4 regions of the Streptomyces sp. NPDC032198 genome follow, and region 3 is predicted to be linked to each of the others. Evidence: riboswitches for the same ligand, from Rfam matches in the RefSeq annotation. Region 3 holds a riboswitch; each other region holds the start of a gene.
What was found. A riboswitch is a leader RNA that binds a small molecule or an ion and turns the genes downstream of it on or off. The one in region 3 is predicted to bind cobalamin.

Region 1 (4,628 bases), on a different contig from region 3:
CTCCCCCACCAGGAGCAGGTCCAGGGGGCGGGCGAGGGCGACGAGCAGGGCCGTGCCCGCGATGAGCGCGATGCCGGGCAGGGCGAGCATGTCCCAGCGGGCGCTGCCGAGGCCGCCGAGGGTCCAGTACAGGACTTCCTTGAGGTGGTCGGCGCTGTCGGCCGTGATCAGGATGAGGCTGGTCAGCGCGGAGAGGATGTACGAGACGGCCACTCCGGCCAGGATCAGGCGGCCGGTGGCGAATCCGCCGCCGCCGGATCTTGCCAGGGTGTAGACGACGAGCAGCGAGAGCAGTGCGCCGGCGAAGGCCGCGGCGGGGAGGGTGACGGTGGTGGCGAGGCCCGCGCCCAGGCCGAAGACGCTGCCGAGGACGATGACGGCCACCGCTCCGGCCGAGGCACCGGAGGAGACGCCGAGGAGGAAGGGGTCCGCGAGGGGGTTGCGCACCAGGGCCTGGAGGACGGTGCCGATGACGGCGAGCCCCGCGCCCACGGCTGCGCCGAGCAGGACCCTGGGGAGTCTTACGTCCAGGACGATGGTGCGGAACGGGGAGGGTTCCGCGCGGCCGGTCAGGATCGTCAGGACCTCTGACGCGGGGATCCGGACGGAGCCGAGGGCCAGGCCGGCCACCGTCGCGGCCAAGAGGGCGAGCAGAAGCCCGGCGACGACGGTGCCGTACATCACCGGCTCCGCCGAGTTCGTCCTCGAACGCCGGACGGGCTGGGAGCGGCTCCGCGAAAGCCCCTTCACAGCTGGTCCGCCAGCTTCGCCACCGCCCCCGGTGCCCTCACCCCCACCACCGCGTCCGACAGCGGCAGTACCGCGAAGCGCTTGTGCTTGATGGCGGGGACGTCCGCGAGGACCGGGTCGTCCAGGAGGCGCTTCTTCTTCTGGGCCACGGTCGTGCCGCCGTAGTCGAGGATCACGATCACCTCGGGGTCGCGGTCGACCACCGTTTCCCAGGAGGCGTCGCCGAAGGACTTGTCGAGGTCGGCGAAGACGTTGCGGCCGCCCGCCCGCTCGATGATGTCGTTGCCGATGCCGCGGCCGCCCGCCGTGAACGCGGTCTTGTCGCCGCTGTCGTAGACGAAGACGGGGACGGGCTCGCGGCCCTTCGTCTCCTTGGCGGCGTCCTTCAGGTCGCGCCGCGCCTGGCCCACCCACGTGTCGGCCCGCGCCCGCACCCCGAAGGTGGAGCCGACCTCCCGCACCTCGCGGTAGACGTCGTCCATGGTCACGGGCTTCTTCGCGCAGCCCTCGACGTTGAGGCGGCTCTCGATGCCGGACTTGGCCAGGGCCCCGCGACTGCGGCCCTCGCCCGCCAGGAAGGCGCTCGCGTAGCCGCCGTAGACGAAGTCGGGGCCGGCGGCCAGGAGCTTCTCGTAGGAGGGGTATTCCTTGGCGAGGACCGGGGTGTCGGCGTAGGCCTTCGCGTACTTCGGCAGGACCTTGTCGTCCAGGTAGGCGGTGCCCGCGATGCGGTCCTTCAGGCCCAGTTCCAGCATCACTTCCGTCGCGTGCTGGTTCATCGTCACGGCGCGCTTCGGGGGTGCTTCGTACGTCGTCTTCACGCCGCAGTTGGTGACCGTGTACGGGAATCCGGCGGCTTTCGCGGCGGGCTTGCCCGCTTCGGTTTCCGTGCCGGAGTCGGCGGCGGACGAGCAGGCGGTGAGCGGGACGAGCAGGGCTGCGGCCGCGAGCAGGCGTATGGGGCGGGACATGGCTGAGCTGCCTCCTCCAGGGGATTTCCGCGTCCCCTGCGTCGTGGGAGAAGAAGGCGGCAGGTCAGTTCCTGACTGCCCCGCCCGCGAAGGGTGGGGTCACAGTGGCGGGACCGTGCCGGATTCGCACCGGCTTCCTGGGTCCTGCCGCCTCAAAGGTGAAGCTCAGTATGCCTGGACGACCTTCACCTCTTCTTCGGTGACCTCGCCGTCCACGATCCGGTAGGAGCGGAACTGGAACTCGCCCGCGTCGTCGGTGTCGGCCGTGGAGACCAGGACGTAGTGGGCGCCCGGTTCGTTGGCGTACGTGATGTCGGTGCGCGAGGGGTAGGCCTCGGTCGCCGTGTGCGAGTGGTAGACGATCACCGGCTCCTCGTCGCGGTCGTCCATCTCGCGGTAGAGCTTGAGGAGGTCGCCCGAGTCGAACTCGTAGAACGTGGGCGAGCGGGCCGCGTTCAGCATCGGGATGAAGCGCTCGGGGCGGCCGGTGCCCTCCGGGCCCGCGACCACACCGCAGGCCTCGTCGGGGTGGTCCTGGCGCGCGTGCGCGACGATCTGGTCGTGGAGGGCCTGGGTGAGGGTCAGCATGGCAGCCAGGATAAGCAGAAGGGCCGATCCGTACCGAAGAGTGGTACGGACCGGCCCACATGCTGGGATGCAGCCTTACGGCACTACTTCACCGCGTCCTGCGGCGCGGTCTCACCGCTGGGCGCCTGCGGGGCCCGGCGCTGCATGATCAGGTAGCCGACGCCCAGGATGAGCGCCCAGACGGGAGCCGCGTAGAGGGAGATCCGCGCGTCCTTGTCGATGCCCATCATCACGATGACCATCGCGATGAAGGCGAGCGCGAACCAGCTCGTGTACGGGGCGCCCGGCGCCCGGAAGGTGGACTGCGGCAGCTCGCCGCGGTCGGCCTTGCGGCGGTACTTGATCTGGCAGACCAGGATCATGATCCAGGCCCACATGCCGGAGATGGTCGCGAAGGAGACGACGTAGTTGAACGCCTCGCCCGGCCACTGGTAGTTGATCCAGACGCCGACCAGCATCAGTGCGGCGGAGAAGGTGGTGCCGACCAGCGGCAGGCCGTTCTTCGTGAGCTTGGTGAAGAACTTCGGGCCCTGGCCGTTGATCGCCAGGTCACGCAGCATGCGGCCGGTGGAGTACATACCGGAGTTGCAGGAGGAGAGCGCGGCCGTCAGGACGACGAAGTTGACGATCGCGGCGCCGACGCCGAGGCCCATCTTGTCGAAGGCGGCGACGAACGGCGAGACGCCCGGCACGAACTCCGTCCACGGCACGACCGAGAGGATCATGATGAGCGCGCCGACGTAGAAGACGGCGATGCGCCACGGCACGGTGTTGATGGCCTTGGGCAGGACGGTCTTCGGGTCCTTGGACTCGCCCGCGGTGACGCCGACGAGCTCGACGGCGAGGAAGGCGAACATGACGATCTGGAGCGTCATCAGCGTGGAGCCGATGCCGTTCGGGAAGAAGCCGCCCTGGTCCCACAGGTGGGTCACCGACGCGGTGTCACCGGCGTCGGAGAAGCCGATGGTGAGGATGCCGGCGCAGATGAGAATCATGCCGATGATCGCGGTGACCTTGACCATCGAGAACCAGAACTCGAGCTCACCGAAGAGCTTCACCGAGATCAGGTTGGCGCCGTACAGGATGACCGTGAAGATCAGCGCGTATCCCCATTGAGGGATGGAGTCATGTGTCCAGTACTGCATGTACTGGGCGGCCGCCGTGACTTCCGTGATGCCGGTGACGACCCAGAAGAGCCAGTACGTCCAGCCGGTCACGTACCCGAAGAACGGGCCGACGAATTCACGCGCGTACTCCGAGAAGGAGCCCGACACGGCGCGGTACATGAGCAGCTCGCCCAGGGCCCGCATGATGAAGAAGATGACGAGGCCGGCGATGGCGTACGCCAGGATGAGGCTGGGGCCTGCCTTGTGAATGGCCTTGCCCGCGCCGAGGAACAGGCCGGTGCCGATGGCACCGCCGATCGCGATCATCTGGATCTGCCGGGCACCGAGCCCGCGCTGATAACCCTCGCCTGACGAACCGGACGAACCGCCCGCTCCGTCGGCCTCATTGCCGTCGTGGTGCTCTTCGACCTGCACTGAGGTCATGGTGACGCCTTTCTCCACGCCGATCCGTGCCCGCAGTCTGCGTATGGCCACGGATCAGGTCCTGATCCCCCCGGATATGGATGGAGTGCTACCGGCGGTCTGCCGGCCCGAGCGCCATCGGTGACATGGGTGGCGTCACCGAGTGGTCGTGAAGATTTATCACGGCCGCAACAGTGATCGAAGGGGCGGCGTGTGGCCCACACCACGAGAAGAACCGGACAAAAGTCCCTTGCCGCATCAAAAATGGGCATCGGAGTGACACGATCGTTATCCGGATTTGAGCGTCCGATGAGCGAACGGGAGGTAACCGCTGCTACATACAACGACTTCGCGGGCGGCCCGGCCGGTTTTGGTGTGACTTCTAACCGATGAGGGTGCCGACCAGCGTCTCCTGCAGACCACCGAGCCAGAGATAGGCCATCACCATCGGCTTGCGCGGGTCGGAGTCCGGCAGCTGATAGAGGAGGTCCGTGTCCTCCTCGTCGGTCACCTCGAGGCGGGCGCCGATCGCGAGGCGGAGGTCGTTGAGCGCGCCGAGCCAGTGCCGCGACTCTTCGGCGGACAGCTTGAGGACGGCGCCGCCCTCGCCCGTCGACGTCATGGCGTCCAGGCTGCGGATCACCACGAGGGCGTCGTCGCGCTTCTTGGCCCGCAGGTCGTTCTCTGTGAAGCGCCTGAACTCCGAGGAGTACGCGCGCAGTTCGTCCTCATCCGCCTTCTCGCTGCCGGGACCGCCATACGCGTCGGGCAGCAGCCGCTGGAGGACCGG
Region 2 (4,628 bases), on a different contig from region 3:
AGGCGCCGTACGACCGCGCCCACGGCGCCGACGTCCTGCGCGCCGCCACCACATAGCCCGCGACGCCGATCAGCATCCCGAGCAGCAGCGGGTTGGTGGTGCGGGACGCCGCGACGCCGAGCCCGAGCGCCCACACCCACCAGGCGCCCGGGTGCAGCGCGTTGCTCCGGTGCGCCTCGGGGGCGAGGCGCCGCCGCAGCGCACCGGGAGCGGTGCTCGGGTGATCGGTCATCGTGCGGTCAGCCGCGTCGGCGGCGTGCCTGCCAGACGGCGGCGCCGCCGAGCAGGGCGATGGCGGCCACGCCCGCGATCAGACCGACGGAGGGGCCACCGGAGTCGCCGTCCTCGTCGCCGGCCGTGCTCCGGGCCGGCTTCTTCCCGGAATCCCCGTTGCCCGAGACCTGCTCGCCGCAGCCCGACTTCGGGAAGTCCGCGATGGCGCACAGCAGGGCGTTGCTGTCGTAGCGCAGGGGCTTGGCGACCGCGGCCAGCGCGTCGGCGCTGGTCGCGTCGTCCGCGATCCGCGCGCATGCGGTACGCGGCTTCGGCGGGGTCTCGCCCTCGGGGGCGTCACCCGGTGTGCCGAAGTCGATGACCAGGGCGATCCGCTTGCGGTCGTCCTGGGCGGGGGTCTTGGCGCAGATGGTGTCGAAGTCCGCGGCGCCGCGCGGCTTCGCGGAGTCCTTCGAGTCGGCGGACACGGAGAACCGGAAGCCCTGCACGGCCCCGTCGTCGGGGCGTGCGGTGCTCGGCCCCTGGGTCGCGTACGCCCAAGTGGAGCCGTCCCGGTCCCAGAAGGACCAGTAGCGGTAGCCGGCGGCCTGGGCGGGGGCGGCGGCGAGGACGCCGGACAGGGCGGCGACGAGCGCCCCGGTCACCAGGCGCCCGCACCGCACGCGACCCCGCGTCACGGCTGCTTCTTCTTCTTGTTGCCGCTGTACAGGAAGCCGATGCCGGCACCGGCGACCAGACCGACGCCGATGATCCACCAGACGCTGACGCCGCTGCCGTCGTCGCTGTCCTTCTTCTCGTCGGCGGCCTCGGTCGCCTGCGGGGCGGGGCCGGTCGCGTTCAACTGCTTGACCAGGTCCGCGCCACCGAAGTCACGCGCGTCCAGGCCCGAGGCGTGGGCGGCGAAGATCAGCTGGGCGTACGCGGCCGGACCGGACTTCTTGGCCCAGTCGGCGGAGTTCTTCGACAGCCACTCGGCGGACTTCTTGGCCTGCTCCGGCTGGCCGGCCGCGGCGAGCGCGAGCACCGAGTCCGCGGTGTTGCCCAGGTCGGGCATGTTCTTGGCGCCGGGCATCGACGACATCAGGTGGTCGTCGCCCTTGGCGAGGGTCTTCAGGAGGTAGCCGGTGCCGTTCGAGGCCGCCTGCTCGGCGGTGTCCGCCTTCTCGCACTTCGGGGCGGCGGTCTTCTTCCCGGCGGCGTCGACGACCAGGCCCTTGCCGTGGGCGCCGAGCACACCGGCCGCCGTGGCGTCCGCGTTCGGCGAGAGCTTGCCGGACTTGGCGTCCGCGAGGCCGAAGGCGCCGCCGTCCTTGTCACAGCTCATCGAGAGGGCGGGCAGCGCGTCGTAGGGGGACTTGCCGCTCTGGGCCTTCACCGACTGCGGCTTCTCGCCCGCCGCGGCGAGGGCGCCGATCACGATGCCGGTGGAGTTGGCGTCGGAGGCCATGCCGGGGCTGTAGCCCCAGCCGCCGTCCTTGTTCTGCACCGACTTCAGCCAGTCGACGCCCTTGCCGACCGACTTCTTCTGACCGCCGAGCGCGGCCAGGGCCTGCACGGCGGATGCGGTCGCGTTGCTGTCGAACGTCGTCTTGGAGTCGCACGGCTCACCCGCGTCGGCGCGGTACGCGGCGAAACCGCCGCTCGCGCACTGCTGCCCGGTGAGCCAGTCGACGGACTTCGCGGCGGGCTTCACACCGGCCGAGTCCTGGGCGAGCAGGGCGTACGACTGCCGGAACACCCCGTCGAACTTGGGGTCCGCGTCTCCGTAGAGGCCGGAGGGGAGGGCTGCGGAAGGCGACGGGGACGCGCTGTCCGCGAAAGCGGCCGGGGCGGCGGCCGAACCGATCACGGCGACGGCGGCCAGGACCGCTGCGCTGCGGCGAACGTTCATGATGCGGCGGGTGCCTCTCCCTGCGGGGGAGCGGGGCAGCACGGGCGCGTGCGGGCACGGGCACCGGGCGGCTCCGGCTCCGTATACCTCGACGGTGCCGTTCATCGGGGGCCCCGATGAAGCGAGCCGGTCATGCTCGGTACCGGGCATTCCGGCTCACCGCTGGACGCGGTACACGGCTGCGGGTCAGCGCCGGATTCGCACCGGCTTTCCCCCGTACGGGCATGATGACGACGGGGTCACTCTACCGGCCCGTAGGGGGGAGCGGTCCGGGGCGCCCGCCTCCCGGGCCGCAGGTCACACCGCCCGGTAGCGCACCGGATCGTGGCCGACCGCCTCGGCACGCCCCAGCTTCACCAGGCGCCGCACATGGGCCTCGGCCTCGGAGACCGCGATGTTCCGCGAGCCGTAGCGGATCTGGGCCCAGGGGCGGTTCCACTCCATCTGCTCGGCGAGCTGCCAGGGCGTGAGCGGCTCGGCCAGGAGGGCGAGCAGGTCCGTCAGGCGCTCCTCGTGGTGGGCCAGGATCTCCCGCACGCGGGCCGGGGCGTCGGCGAACGCGTACTGGTGGGCCGGAAGGACCTCGGCGGGGCCCAGGCGGCCGATGCGCTCCAGGGAGTCGAGGTAGTCGCCGAGGGGATCGGTGACGGTCTCGTCGTCGGGGTCCTCGTACAGGCCGATGTGCGGGGTGATCCCGGGGAGCAGATGGTCGCCGGAGAACAGCCGGCCGTGGCCCGGCAGCCGCGCCGGGTGCTCCTCCTCCAGGTGCAGGCAGACGTGGCCCGGGGTGTGGCCGGGGGTCCAGATCGCGCGGAGCCTGCGCCCCGGCAGTTCGAGGAGCTCGCCGGGGGTGATGCCGCGGTCGGGGAGCGCGGCGGCGAGGCCGGGCAGCCGGGGTGCGCGGCCCGCGTCACGGGCCGCCACCAGGGGGGCCAGGTGGTCGGCGGGGGCACCGGCGGCCGTCAGCTTCTCCACCATGTAGTCGAACCAGCGCTCGGGCGGCCCGGTCCGTGTGCGGCGGACGACCGACGCGTCCGCCTCGTGCATCGCGATCCAGGCGCCGGAAGCCTCGCGGACCTTGGCGGACAGGCCGTGGTGGTCGGGGTGGTGGTGGGTGATGACGACGCCGTGCACCGCGTCGGCGGACGTGCCGCAGGCGGTGAGGCCCTCGGCGAGGGCGTCCCAGGACGTGGGGTCGTCCCAGCCCGTGTCGATGAGGACGGGACCGGCGTCCGTGTCCAGGAGGTGGACCAGGGTGAAGCCCAGGGGGTTGTCCGGGATGGGGACCTTGATGCTCCACACGCCGCCGCCGTGGTCGGTCGCCTTCGGATCGGTCACCTGCGTCATCGGGCACCCTCGTCTCTCGTCGGCTGCACGGCCACGACCACGGCCGCCGTCACCATAACTAGAACTAGTTCCAATGATCGCCCAAGTCGACTGTTTCGACAGGCTACTTGCATCTTGCTCTCCGTGGACTACTGGAACTAGAACTGGTATCAGTTCTGAAACAGTGTCAGAAAGCGTGCCGCGCAGGCGGAATCCCGCAGGAGGCAGTCAGCCATGACCGAGCTCGTGGAACACGGACAGCTTTTTATCGGCGGGGAGCTGGTGGACCCCCTCGGCACGGACGTCATCGAGGTGGTCTCGCCGCACACCGGCCAGGTCTTCGCGCGCGTGCCGCACGCGGCGCCCGCCGATGTCGACCGGGCCGTCGCCACCGCGCGCAAGGCGTTCGAGGAGGGCCCCTGGCCCCGGATGACGCTCGACGAGCGGATCGAGGTCGTCACGAGGATCAAGGACGCGTTCGCCGTACGGCACGAGGAGATCGCCCGCGTCATCAGCTCCGAGAACGGCACCCCCTACACGGCGAGCGTGATGGTGCAGGCCCTCGCCTCGATGATGGTCTGGGACTCGGCGCTCACGGTCGCGAAGAACTTCACGTATGAAGAGGCGCGCGACGGAGCCCTCGGCAAGATCCTCGTGCGGCGCGAGCCGGTCGGCGTCGTGGCGGCCGTGGTGCCGTGGAACGTCCCGCAGTTCACCGCCGCGGCCAAGCTCGCGCCCGCGCTGCTCGCCGGCTGTCCGGTGATCCTCAAGACCTCGCCCGAGACGCCGCTCGACGCCTACATACTCGCCGACATCGCCCATGAGGCGGGGCTGCCGAAGGGCGTGCTCTCGATCCTCTCGGCGGACCGCGAGGTCAGCGAGTACCTCGTCGGGCACCCCGGCGTCGACAAGGTGTCCTTCACCGGTTCCGTCGGTGCGGGCAAGCGCGTCATGGAGGTCGCCGCGCGCAATCTCACGCGCGTGACCCTGGAGTTGGGAGGCAAGTCGGCCGCCGTGATCCTGCCGGACGCGGACGCGTCGGCGGCGGTCGCCGGCATCGTCCCCTTCGCCTGGATGATCAACGGCCAGGCGTGCGTGGCCCAGACCCGCATCCTCGTGCCTCGCTCGCGCTACGACGAGTTCGCCGAGGCCTTCGCCGCCGCGGCGTCCGCGCTCA
Region 3 (4,628 bases):
GCGCGAACGCAGGTAGTACGTGGTCTTCAGACCCTGCTGCCAGGCGTACGCGTACATCGAGGAGAGCTTGCCGATGGTCGGCGTCTCCAGGAACAGGTTCAAGGACTGCGCCTGGTCCAGGAACGGCGTGCGCGCGGCGGCCATGTCGATCAGGCCGCGCTGCGGGATCTCCCACGCGGTGCGGTAGAGGTCGCGCACCTCGGCCGGGATCCAGCTGAAGCCCTGCACGGAGCCGTTGGCCTCGCGCAGCGCCTCGCGGGTCTGGGCGTCCCAGACGCCGAGCCGTTTCAGCTCCTGCACCAGGTAGGAGTTGACCTGGAGGAACTCACCGCTCAGCGTCTCGCGCTTGAAGAGGTTGGAGACCTGCGGCTCGATGCACTCGTAGACGCCCGCGATGGACGCGATGGTGGCGGTCGGCGCGATGGCGAGAAGCAGCGAGTTGCGCATGCCGGTCGCGGCGATACGTTCCCGCAGCGCGGCCCAGCGCTCCGGCCAGGTCAGCTCGACGCCGTAGTGGTCGGGGTGCAGGACGCCGCGCGCGGTGCGGGTCTTCTCCCAGGCGGGCAGCGGGCCATTGCGCTCGGCGAGGTCGGCGGACGCCTCGTACGCGGCGAGCATGATCCGCTCGGCGATGCGGGTGGAGAGGGCACGCGCGGCGGGGGAGTCGAAGGGCAGCTTCAGCTGGAAGAAGACGTCCTGCAGACCCATGGCGCCCAGGCCCACCGGACGCCACCGGGCATTGGAGCGCCCGGCCTGCTCGGTCGGGTAGAAGTTGATGTCGACCACCCGGTCGAGGAAGGTGACGGCGGTGCGGACGGTCTCGTCGAGCCGCTGCCAGTCGATGTCACCGGCGTCCGTGTCCACGAACGCGCCGAGGTTCACCGAGCCCAGGTTGCAGACGGCCGTCTCCCCGTCGTCCGTCACCTCCAGGATCTCCGTGCAGAGGTTGGAGGAGTGGACCGTGTGGCCGGGCTCCGCCGTCTGGTTGGCGGTGCGGTTGGCGGCGTCCTTGAACGTCATCCAGCCGTTGCCGGTCTGCGCGAGGGTGCGCATCATGCGGCCGTAGAGGTCGCGGGCCGGGATGGTCTTGCGGGCGAGCCCGGCGGCCTCGGCCTTGCGGTAGGCGGCGTCGAACGCGTCGCCCCACAGGTCGACGAACTCGGGCACGTCGGCCGGCGAGAACAGCGACCAGTCCTGGTCGGCGGCGACCCGGCGCATGAACTCGTCCGGGATCCAGTGCGCGAGGTTGAGGTTGTGCGTGCGCCGCTGGTCCTCGCCCGTGTTGTCGCGCAGCTCCAGGAACTCCTCGATGTCGGAGTGCCAGGTCTCCAGGTAGACCGCGGCCGCGCCCTTGCGCCGCCCGCCCTGGTTCACGGCGGCGACGGAGGCGTCCAGGGTCTTGAGGAACGGCACGATGCCGTTGGAGTGGCCGTTCGTTCCGCGGATCAGCGAACCGCGGGCGCGGATGCGTGAGTACGAGAGGCCGATGCCGCCCGCGTGCTTGGAGAGGCGCGCGACCTGGTGGTAGCGGTCGTAGATGGAGTCCAGCTCGTCCAGGGGCGAGTCGAGGAGGTAGCAGGAGGACATCTGCGGGTGCCGGGTGCCGGAGTTGAAGAGCGTCGGCGAGGACGGCAGGTAGTCCAGACGGCTCATCAGGCGGTACAGGGAGGCGACCTCGTCCAGGGCGCGGACGCTGCCGTCCTCGGCGAGGCCGCTCGCGACGCGCAGCATGAAGTGCTGCGGGGTCTCGATGACGTGCCGGGTGATCGGGTGCCGGAGCAGATAGCGGCTGTGCAGGGTGCGCAGGCCGAAGTAGCCGAACCGGAAGTCGGCGCCGTCCTCCAGGGCGGCCTCCACGAGACCGTCGAGGCGCTCCGCGTGGTCGGTGACGAACGCGGCGGTGCGGTCCGCGATCAGGCCCTCGCGGTGTCCCACGGCGACCGAGTCGGAGAAGGAGCGCACGCCCTGCGACGCGGCCTCGTCACGGATGCTGAGGCTGAGCAGCCTGGCCGCGAGCTGCGAGTACGTCGGGTCCTCGGAGATGAGCCCCGCGGCCGCCTCGGTCGCCAGCTCCCGCAGCTCCGCCAGGTCCGCGCGGGCCGAGCGGCCGCGCAGCGCGGCGGCGGCGACTCTGCCGGGGTCGGCGTCGGGGAGGTCGGCGGTGAGGTCGGTCAGGGTACGCAGCAGCGCGGTTCCTGGGCCGTCGGCGGTCTGCTGACCGTCGGTGGTCTGCGCTGACGCAGGTTCGGCTGGCGCGATGGTCACGTGGAGCACTCCCTCGCTCGGCTCTGGGCCCGCGGAGGGATGAGTGACACACGGGCGCCCGCCCCTGGGCAGGGCTGCGCTCCGCGTCCACCAGCCCATTCCACGAGGCCCGGACGACGTTGGCACCCGGACCGGTCGGAACGGGCGCGCTGCCGACAGGTCTTCGGACTGGAGAGCACGACAAATGCGTACTCGTACACCGTTGCGGGACAGTTCCGGACTTGCACCGGATTCCCCTGCGGCGACAGCGAGCACGAGCATACATCTTGTGCTGGCTCTGAGCGGCAGCCCCACATCTTGTGTCGGTGCACACATACGCGGCGCGGGCCGCCGGAGGAATCCGGCGGCCCGCGCCGCGTGTTGGGTACCGCGTTCGGAGAGAGGCTCAGTGCCCGCCCGGCGCTCCCGCCGTGGCCGGCGGCAGCTCCTCCACGACACCCGGGTCGCCCGCGTCCGCCGTGTAGTCCCCGGGAGACGTCTCGTCGATGCCGTCAGGGGCCTTCATGGCGCGCAGGACGAAGGTCATGACCACGGTGACCACCACGTTCAGGACGAACGCCGTGAGGCCGATGTAACCGATCTCACCGATGCCGGGGATCTCGTCGGACGAGCCGCCGAAGTGCTTCTGCGTCGGCGACGCGACACCGTACGCGGCGACCGTGCCGTAGATCATGCCGATCGCCCAGCCGGCGAGCAGCGCCCAGCGGTGGAACCACCGCGTGAACAGGCCGCCGACCAGCGCGGGCATCGTCTGGAGGATCCAGATGCCGCCCAGGAGCTGGAAGTTGATCGCGACCGTCTTGTCCATGGTGAGGACGAAGGCGAGCGCGCCGACCTTCACCAGGAGCGAGACCAGCTTGGAGACCTTCATCTCCTGCTGCGGGGTCGCGTCCGGCTTGAGGAAGTCCTTGTAGATGTTCCGGGTGAAGAGATTCGCGGCCGCGATCGACATGATGGCCGCCGGCACGAGCGCGCCGATGCCGATCGCCGCGAACGCGACGCCCGTGAACCAGTCGGGGAACATGTTCTCGAACAGCTGCGGAATCGCCAGCTGCCCGTTCTCCACCTTCACCCCGGCCGCGATCGCCATGAAGCCGAGCAGCGCGAGCAGGCCCAGCATCAGCGAGTAGAGCGGCAGGATCGTGGTGTTGCGGCGGATCACGTTGCGGCTCTTGGAGGAGAGCGTCGCCGTGATCGAGTGCGGATACATGAACAGCGCGAGCGCGGAGCCGAGCGCGAGCGTGGCGTACGTCCACTGCCCGGCCTCGCCCGGCGCGAGGCCCGCGACGGGCTTGCCCGCGGCTTCGTTGGTCGCCGAGAACTTGTCGCTCGCCGCCCGGAAGATCTCGTCGAACCCGCCGAGCTTGATCGGGATGTAGATGATCGCGACGGCGATGACGAGGTAGATCAGACCGTCCTTCACGAACGCGATCAGCGCGGGGGCGCGAAGACCGGACGAGTAGGTGTACGCGGCGAGCACCGCGAACGCGATCAGGAGCGGCAGGTCCTTGATGAACCAGTTGGTGTCCGGACCGCCGCCGACGCCCATGACGTCGAGCACGGCCTGGATGCCGACCAGCTGGAGCGCGATGTACGGCATCGTGGCGAGGATGCCGGTGACCGCGACGGCCAGCGAGAGCCCCTTCGAGCCGAAGCGCCCGCGCACGAAGTCGGACGTGGTCACGTAGCCGTGCTTGTGCGAGACGGACCAGAGGCGCGGCAGGAAGGTGAAGATCAGCGGGTAGACGAGGATCGTGTACGGCACCGCGAAGAAGCCGGCCGCGCCCGCCGCGTAGATCGCCGCCGGGACGGCCACGAAGGTGTACGCCGTGTACAGGTCACCGCCGAGCAGGAACCACGTGACCCAGGTGCCGAACGACCGGCCGCCCAGGCCCCATTCGTCCAGGCTCTCGGTCTCGGCCTTGCGCCAGCGCGCGGCCAGGAAGCCCATCGCCGTGACGGCGGCGAAGAAGAAGATGAAGACGGCGAGGGCGATGCCGTTGACGCCGCCTGTGTCCGCTGCGAGCACGTTCATCGGGTCGCACCCCCCTGGGCCTGCTCGGCCTTGCGGACGCGCTGGTCACGCTGCCACAGCTTGTAGGCGATCATCGTCAGCACGGTGGAGATGAGGACCCACAGCATCTGGTACCAGTAGAAGAACGGGATGCCGATGAAGGTCGGGTCGACCTTCGCGTAGGAGCTCACCCAGAGCATCGCCACGAACGGCGCGACGAGACAGAGGGCAATGACCACGCGGACCGGCGTGATCACCGGTCTGCTCACTTCAGGCGCATCTGACACTTCGCGGCTCCGCTCCCTCGCTTATCCCACCTTTAACGTGCGGGAAATCTAAGCGAGAGGAT
Region 4 (4,628 bases), on a different contig from region 3:
TCCGATCCGGGCAGGCTGCGCAGCGCTCTCTGCACAGTGATGCGGTGCAGTTCCGAGGCAGCCGTTGCGGGCCCCTCGTGCCGGGCCGCCCAGAGCTGGAGCAGGGCGTGCGCCGCCGAGACCTCCTCGCCACCCCTCATCCAGGAGATGCCCCCACGCTGCTCGCTCCAGCCAGGAACGGGGCGGCCGTTCCCCCTCGAACGGCCGCCCCGTTCCGCGCGTTCAGGTCATGGGCGTGGGGGCAGCTCCGCCCGCACCTCGCGTGCCGCCGCGACCAGGTTCTCCAGGGAGGCCCGGGTCTCGGGCCAGCCCCGGGTCTTGAGGCCGCAGTCCGGGTTCACCCACAGCCGGTCGGCGGGGATGGCCTCAAGTCCCTTGCGCAGCAGGGCCGCTGCCTCCTGTGTGCTCGGGACGCGCGGGGAGTGGATGTCGTAGACGCCCGGCCCCGCCTCGCGCGGATAGCCGTGCTCCGCCAGCTCGCGGGCCACCTGCATGTGCGAGCGGGCGGCCTCCAGGCTGATGACGTCGGCGTCGAGGTCGTCGATGGCCTGGACGATGTCGCCGAACTCGGCGTAGCACATGTGGGTGTGGATCTGCGTGTCCGGCCGTACGCCGCTGGTGGTCAGGCGGAAGGATTCCGTGGCCCAGTCGAGGTAGTCGGTGTGTTCGGCGGCGCGCAGGGGGAGCGTCTCGCGCAGTGCGGGCTCGTCGACCTGGATGACCGAAGTGCCCGCGGTCTCCAGGTCGTTGACCTCGTCGCGCAGGGCGAGGGCGACCTGGCGCGCCGTGTCGCCGAGCGGCTGGTCGTCGCGGACGAAGGACCAGGCGAGCATGGTGACGGGACCGGTGAGCATGCCCTTCACGGGGCGGTCGGTGAGGGAGTTGGCGTACGAGGTCCAGCGCACCGTCATCGGCTCGGGCCGGGAGATGTCGCCCGCGAGGACCGGCGGGCGCACATAGCGCGTGCCGTACGACTGGACCCAGCCGTGCTGCGTGGCGAGATAGCCGGTGAGCTGCTCGGCGAAGTGCTGGACCATGTCGTTGCGTTCGGGTTCTCCGTGCACCAGGACGTCGATGCCCGCCTTCTCCTGGAAGGTGAGGACGTCGCGGATCTCCGAGCGGATGCGCTCCTCGTAGCCGTGCGTGTCGATGCGGCCCGCTCTCAAGTCGGCCCGAGCGGTGCGCAGTTCGGTGGTCTGTGGGAATGAGCCGATGGTCGTCGTGGGCAGTTGGGGCAGTCCAAGGCGCGCTCGCTGGGCCGCCGCGCGCTCCGGGTAGGCGTGGGCGCGCCGGGCATCGGACGCGGTGACGGCGGCGACGCGGGAGCGTACCGCCGGGTCGTGGGTGAGGGATGACCCCGAGCGGGACGCCAGGTCGGCCCGGTTGGCGGACAGTTCGGCGGTGATGGCGCCCGTGCCCTGGGCGAGGCCACGGGCCAGTGTGGCGATCTCGGTGGTCTTCTGGCGGGCGAAGGCCAGCCAGCGGGCGACCTGCGGGTCGATGTCCCGCTCGGCGGTGGAGTCCAGCGGGACGTGAAGCAGCGAGCAGGATGCGGAGACGTCGACCCGGTCGGCGAGACCCAGGAGCGTGCCCAGCGTGGCCAGGGACTTCTCCAGGTCGTTGATCCAGATGTTCCGGCCGTTGACGACGCCCGCGACCAGACGCCTGCCGGGCAGCCCGCCGACGGCGGCGAGGTCCTGGAGCTGGCCGGCGGCGGCCTCCGTGAAGTCCAGGGCGAGTCCCTCGACCGGCGCCTTGGCGAGCACGGGCAGTGCGTCGCCGAGCCGGCCGAAATAGGAGGCGACCAGGAGCTGAGGGCGGTCGCTGAGGGCACCCAGGTCGCGATAGGCGCGGGCGGCGGCGTTGAGTTCCGCCGGGGTGCGGTCCTGGACCAGGGCGGGCTCGTCCAACTGCACCCACTCGGCGCCCGCGGCCCGCAGATCGGCGAGGACCTCGGCGTACACGGGCAGCAGCCGGTCGAGGAGCGTGAGCGGCTCGAAGTCGGCGGCAACGCCGGGCGCGGGCTTGGCGAGCAGCAGATAGGTCACCGGGCCGACAAGGACCGGGCGCGCGGCGAGGCCCAGGGCGACGGCCTCCTTGAGCTCGGCGACCTGCTTGGCGGAGTCGGCGGTGAAGACGGTGTCGGGACCGAGCTCCGGCACGAGGTAGTGGTAGTTGGTGTCGAACCACTTGGTCATCTCGAGCGGCGCCACGTCCTGGGTACCGCGGGCCATCGCGAAGTACCCGTCGAGCGCGTCGGTGTCGACGGCCTCGCGGTGCCGTTGCGGGACGGCACCGACCATGACGCTGGCGTCCAGGACGTGGTCGTAGTACGAGAAGTCGCCCGTCGGCACTTCATGGATGCCCGCGTCGGCGAGCTGCCGCCAGGTGGACCGGCGCAGCATCGCCGCGGTCTCCCGGAGGGCGTCGGCGCTGACGCGGCCCTTCCAGTAGCCCTCGATAGCCTTCTTCAGCTCCCGGTCGGGGCCCTGGCGGGGGTAGCCGTACACGGTGGCCCGTGCTGCCGCGGCTGCGGACTTCGCTGTCACGGAAATCTCCTTCGCGAGATGACTCCTGAGAATCCCGGGGACGGGACACGGACGCGAAGGGATGACGGACCGGGCGGACCGGACGCGCGCCACCGGCGCGGTGCTCCACCTGATCTGTACGCCGACCCGCCCACGAGGTCACCGGGATGTCCGCACATGAGGGATCACGTACGGGCAACGGGCAGGTCTTCGGACTCGCGGGCACACCTGCCGAGGCAGGTTCCTACTGACCGTCGCTTCCCGGGTCCGCGACGGACCCAGTGCGTATGACGGCGGTCGTTCCCACTCACCGCTGCGGGGCAGTCCCGGATTTCCACCGGGTTCCCTCTTGCGACGCGTCTGCCTGGCGGGCAGGGCGAACCAGCTGCACACATCAGGCTAGAGGGTGGATCGGCGTCTTGGGCAGTACTGATCACATTCCGGACCGTGAGGTGAGACACGGAGCCACCCGGCGGTGGGGGCACCGACCGGAGGTCTTATTGCATATTGGTTGCAACTACACTTCACAGGCAGAAAGTCTGTGGGTGGAGGAGACGCCGGTGGCAACGGGGCGCATTGTGCTGGGGATCGAGTCGTCCTGCGACGAGACCGGAGCGGGGATCGTCGCGCAGGGGCGGCTGCTCGCCCATGCGGTGGCGTCCAGCATGGACGAGCACGCCCGGTTCGGCGGCGTGGTCCCCGAGATCGCCGCACGAGCGCATCTGCACTCCTTCGCCCCGGTCGTCCAAAACGCCCTCGACCAGGCGGACCTGAAGCTCTCCGACATCGGAGCGGTGGCGGTCACCACGGGTCCCGGCCTGTCCGGCGCGCTGCAGGTCGGCCTCGCGGGGGCGAAGACCCTCGCGTACGCGCTCGACGTCCCGTTGTACGGGGTGCACCACTTGGCCGGGCATGTCGCCGCCGACACGCTGGAGCACGGCCCGCTGCCCGATCCCTGCGTGGTCCTGATCGTCTCCGGCGGGCACACCTCGCTGCTGCTCGTCAGGGACCTGGCCCGTGATCCGATCGTGCACCTGGGGGACACCTTGGACGACGCGGCGGGCGAGTGCTTCGACAAGGTCGCCCGCGTCCTTGGCCTGCCCTACCCGGGCGGCCCCGCCATCGACCGTGCGGCCCGCAGCGGCGACCCGCGTGCGGTGGCCTTCCCGCGCCCGCTCACCGGACCGAAGGACGACCTGTACGCCTTCTCCTTCTCCGGACTCAAGACGGCAGCCGCGCGCTGGGCCGAGGGGCACGCGGGGCGCGAACTGCCGGTGGCCGACGGCGCGGCCTCGCTCCAGGAGGCCGTCGCGGACGTACTGACCCGCAAGGCGCTGGCCGCCTGCCGGGATCACGGCGTCCGCACCCTCGTCGTGGTCGGCGGTGTCGCCGCGAACTCGCGGGTGCGTGCGCTCACCGAGGAGCGGTGCGCGGCCGAAGGCGTACGGCTGCGCGTGCCCCCGATGACCCTGTGCACGGACAACGGCGCGATGATCGCCGCCGTCGGCGACCTGCTCGTACGGGCCGGGGCCGAGCCCGCGCCCTGGGACATGTCGATCGACCCGTCCGCCCCTCTGACGTACGCGGCCCTGCGGCCGGGGGCGGCCGCGGCGAGGGCCGCCTGATGGCGGCGGAAGTCCGGCTTCTGCGCGGCGATCAACTCCTCGCGCACGGCGCCGCCTTGCGCACCGTCTACGCCGAAGCCTTCCGCGTGCCGCCCTGGCACGAGGACGAGGAGAGAGTGGCGGAATTCATGGTCCGGCTCGGCGACGACATACGGCGTCCCGGGTTCACCTCGGCGATCGCCCTGGAAGGGGCGGACGTCGTCGGATTCACCACCGGGTGGACCACGCCCGACCCTTTTCCCGCCGACCGCTGCTATCCGCAGGCGGCGGCCGGACTCGGCGCCGAGCGCGCCCGGTCGTGGCTGTGCGGGGCCCGTGAGATAGACGAACTCGCCATGCGGCCCACGGCGCAGGGCGCCGGGATCGGGGCCGTCCTGCTGGCGGCGATGGCCGCCGGTGCTCCCAACGGCCGCGTCTGGCTGCTCACTTCGGTCCGGTCGGCGCAGGCCATGGGCTTCTACGAGCGCCAGGGCTG

Region 1: it holds a riboswitch for cobalamin, as region 3 does, so the genes downstream of both, AB0E78_RS25135 (ABC transporter substrate-binding protein) here and AB0E78_RS18435 (ribonucleoside-diphosphate reductase subunit alpha) in region 3, are expected to answer to the same signal.
Region 2: it holds a riboswitch for cobalamin, as region 3 does, so the genes downstream of both, AB0E78_RS03340 (prenyltransferase/squalene oxidase repeat-containing protein) here and AB0E78_RS18435 (ribonucleoside-diphosphate reductase subunit alpha) in region 3, are expected to answer to the same signal.
Region 4: it holds a riboswitch for cobalamin, as region 3 does, so the genes downstream of both, metE (5-methyltetrahydropteroyltriglutamate--homocysteine S-methyltransferase) here and AB0E78_RS18435 (ribonucleoside-diphosphate reductase subunit alpha) in region 3, are expected to answer to the same signal.

The regions. Positions count from the first base shown of each region.
Region 1 covers NZ_JBEZVL010000009.1:278,897-283,524, forward strand. The annotation lists gene AB0E78_RS25130 (iron ABC transporter permease) at 1-681, opposite strand, end outside; gene AB0E78_RS25135 (ABC transporter substrate-binding protein) at 747-1,721, opposite strand; cobalamin riboswitch at 1,766-1,923, opposite strand; gene AB0E78_RS25140 (M67 family metallopeptidase) at 1,887-2,309, opposite strand; gene AB0E78_RS25145 (amino acid permease) at 2,393-3,859, opposite strand; gene AB0E78_RS25150 (DUF2017 domain-containing protein) at 4,221-4,628, opposite strand, start outside.
Region 2 covers NZ_JBEZVL010000001.1:705,055-709,682, reverse strand. The annotation lists gene AB0E78_RS03350 (energy-coupling factor transporter transmembrane component T) at 1-232, opposite strand, end outside; gene AB0E78_RS03345 (SCO2322 family protein) at 240-911, opposite strand; gene AB0E78_RS03340 (prenyltransferase/squalene oxidase repeat-containing protein) at 908-2,125, opposite strand; cobalamin riboswitch at 2,249-2,383, opposite strand; gene AB0E78_RS03335 (MBL fold metallo-hydrolase) at 2,423-3,472, opposite strand; gene AB0E78_RS03330 (aldehyde dehydrogenase) at 3,686-4,628, shown strand, end outside.
Region 3 covers NZ_JBEZVL010000006.1:375,376-380,003, forward strand. The annotation lists gene AB0E78_RS18435 (ribonucleoside-diphosphate reductase subunit alpha) at 1-2,265, opposite strand, end outside; cobalamin riboswitch at 2,402-2,539, opposite strand; gene mctP (monocarboxylate uptake permease MctP) at 2,651-4,300, opposite strand; gene AB0E78_RS18445 (DUF3311 domain-containing protein) at 4,297-4,566, opposite strand.
Region 4 covers NZ_JBEZVL010000004.1:477,457-482,084, reverse strand. The annotation lists gene metE (5-methyltetrahydropteroyltriglutamate--homocysteine S-methyltransferase) at 228-2,549, opposite strand; cobalamin riboswitch at 2,712-2,929, opposite strand; gene tsaD (tRNA (adenosine(37)-N6)-threonylcarbamoyltransferase complex transferase subunit TsaD) at 3,089-4,153, shown strand; gene AB0E78_RS13250 (GNAT family N-acetyltransferase) at 4,153-4,628, shown strand, end outside.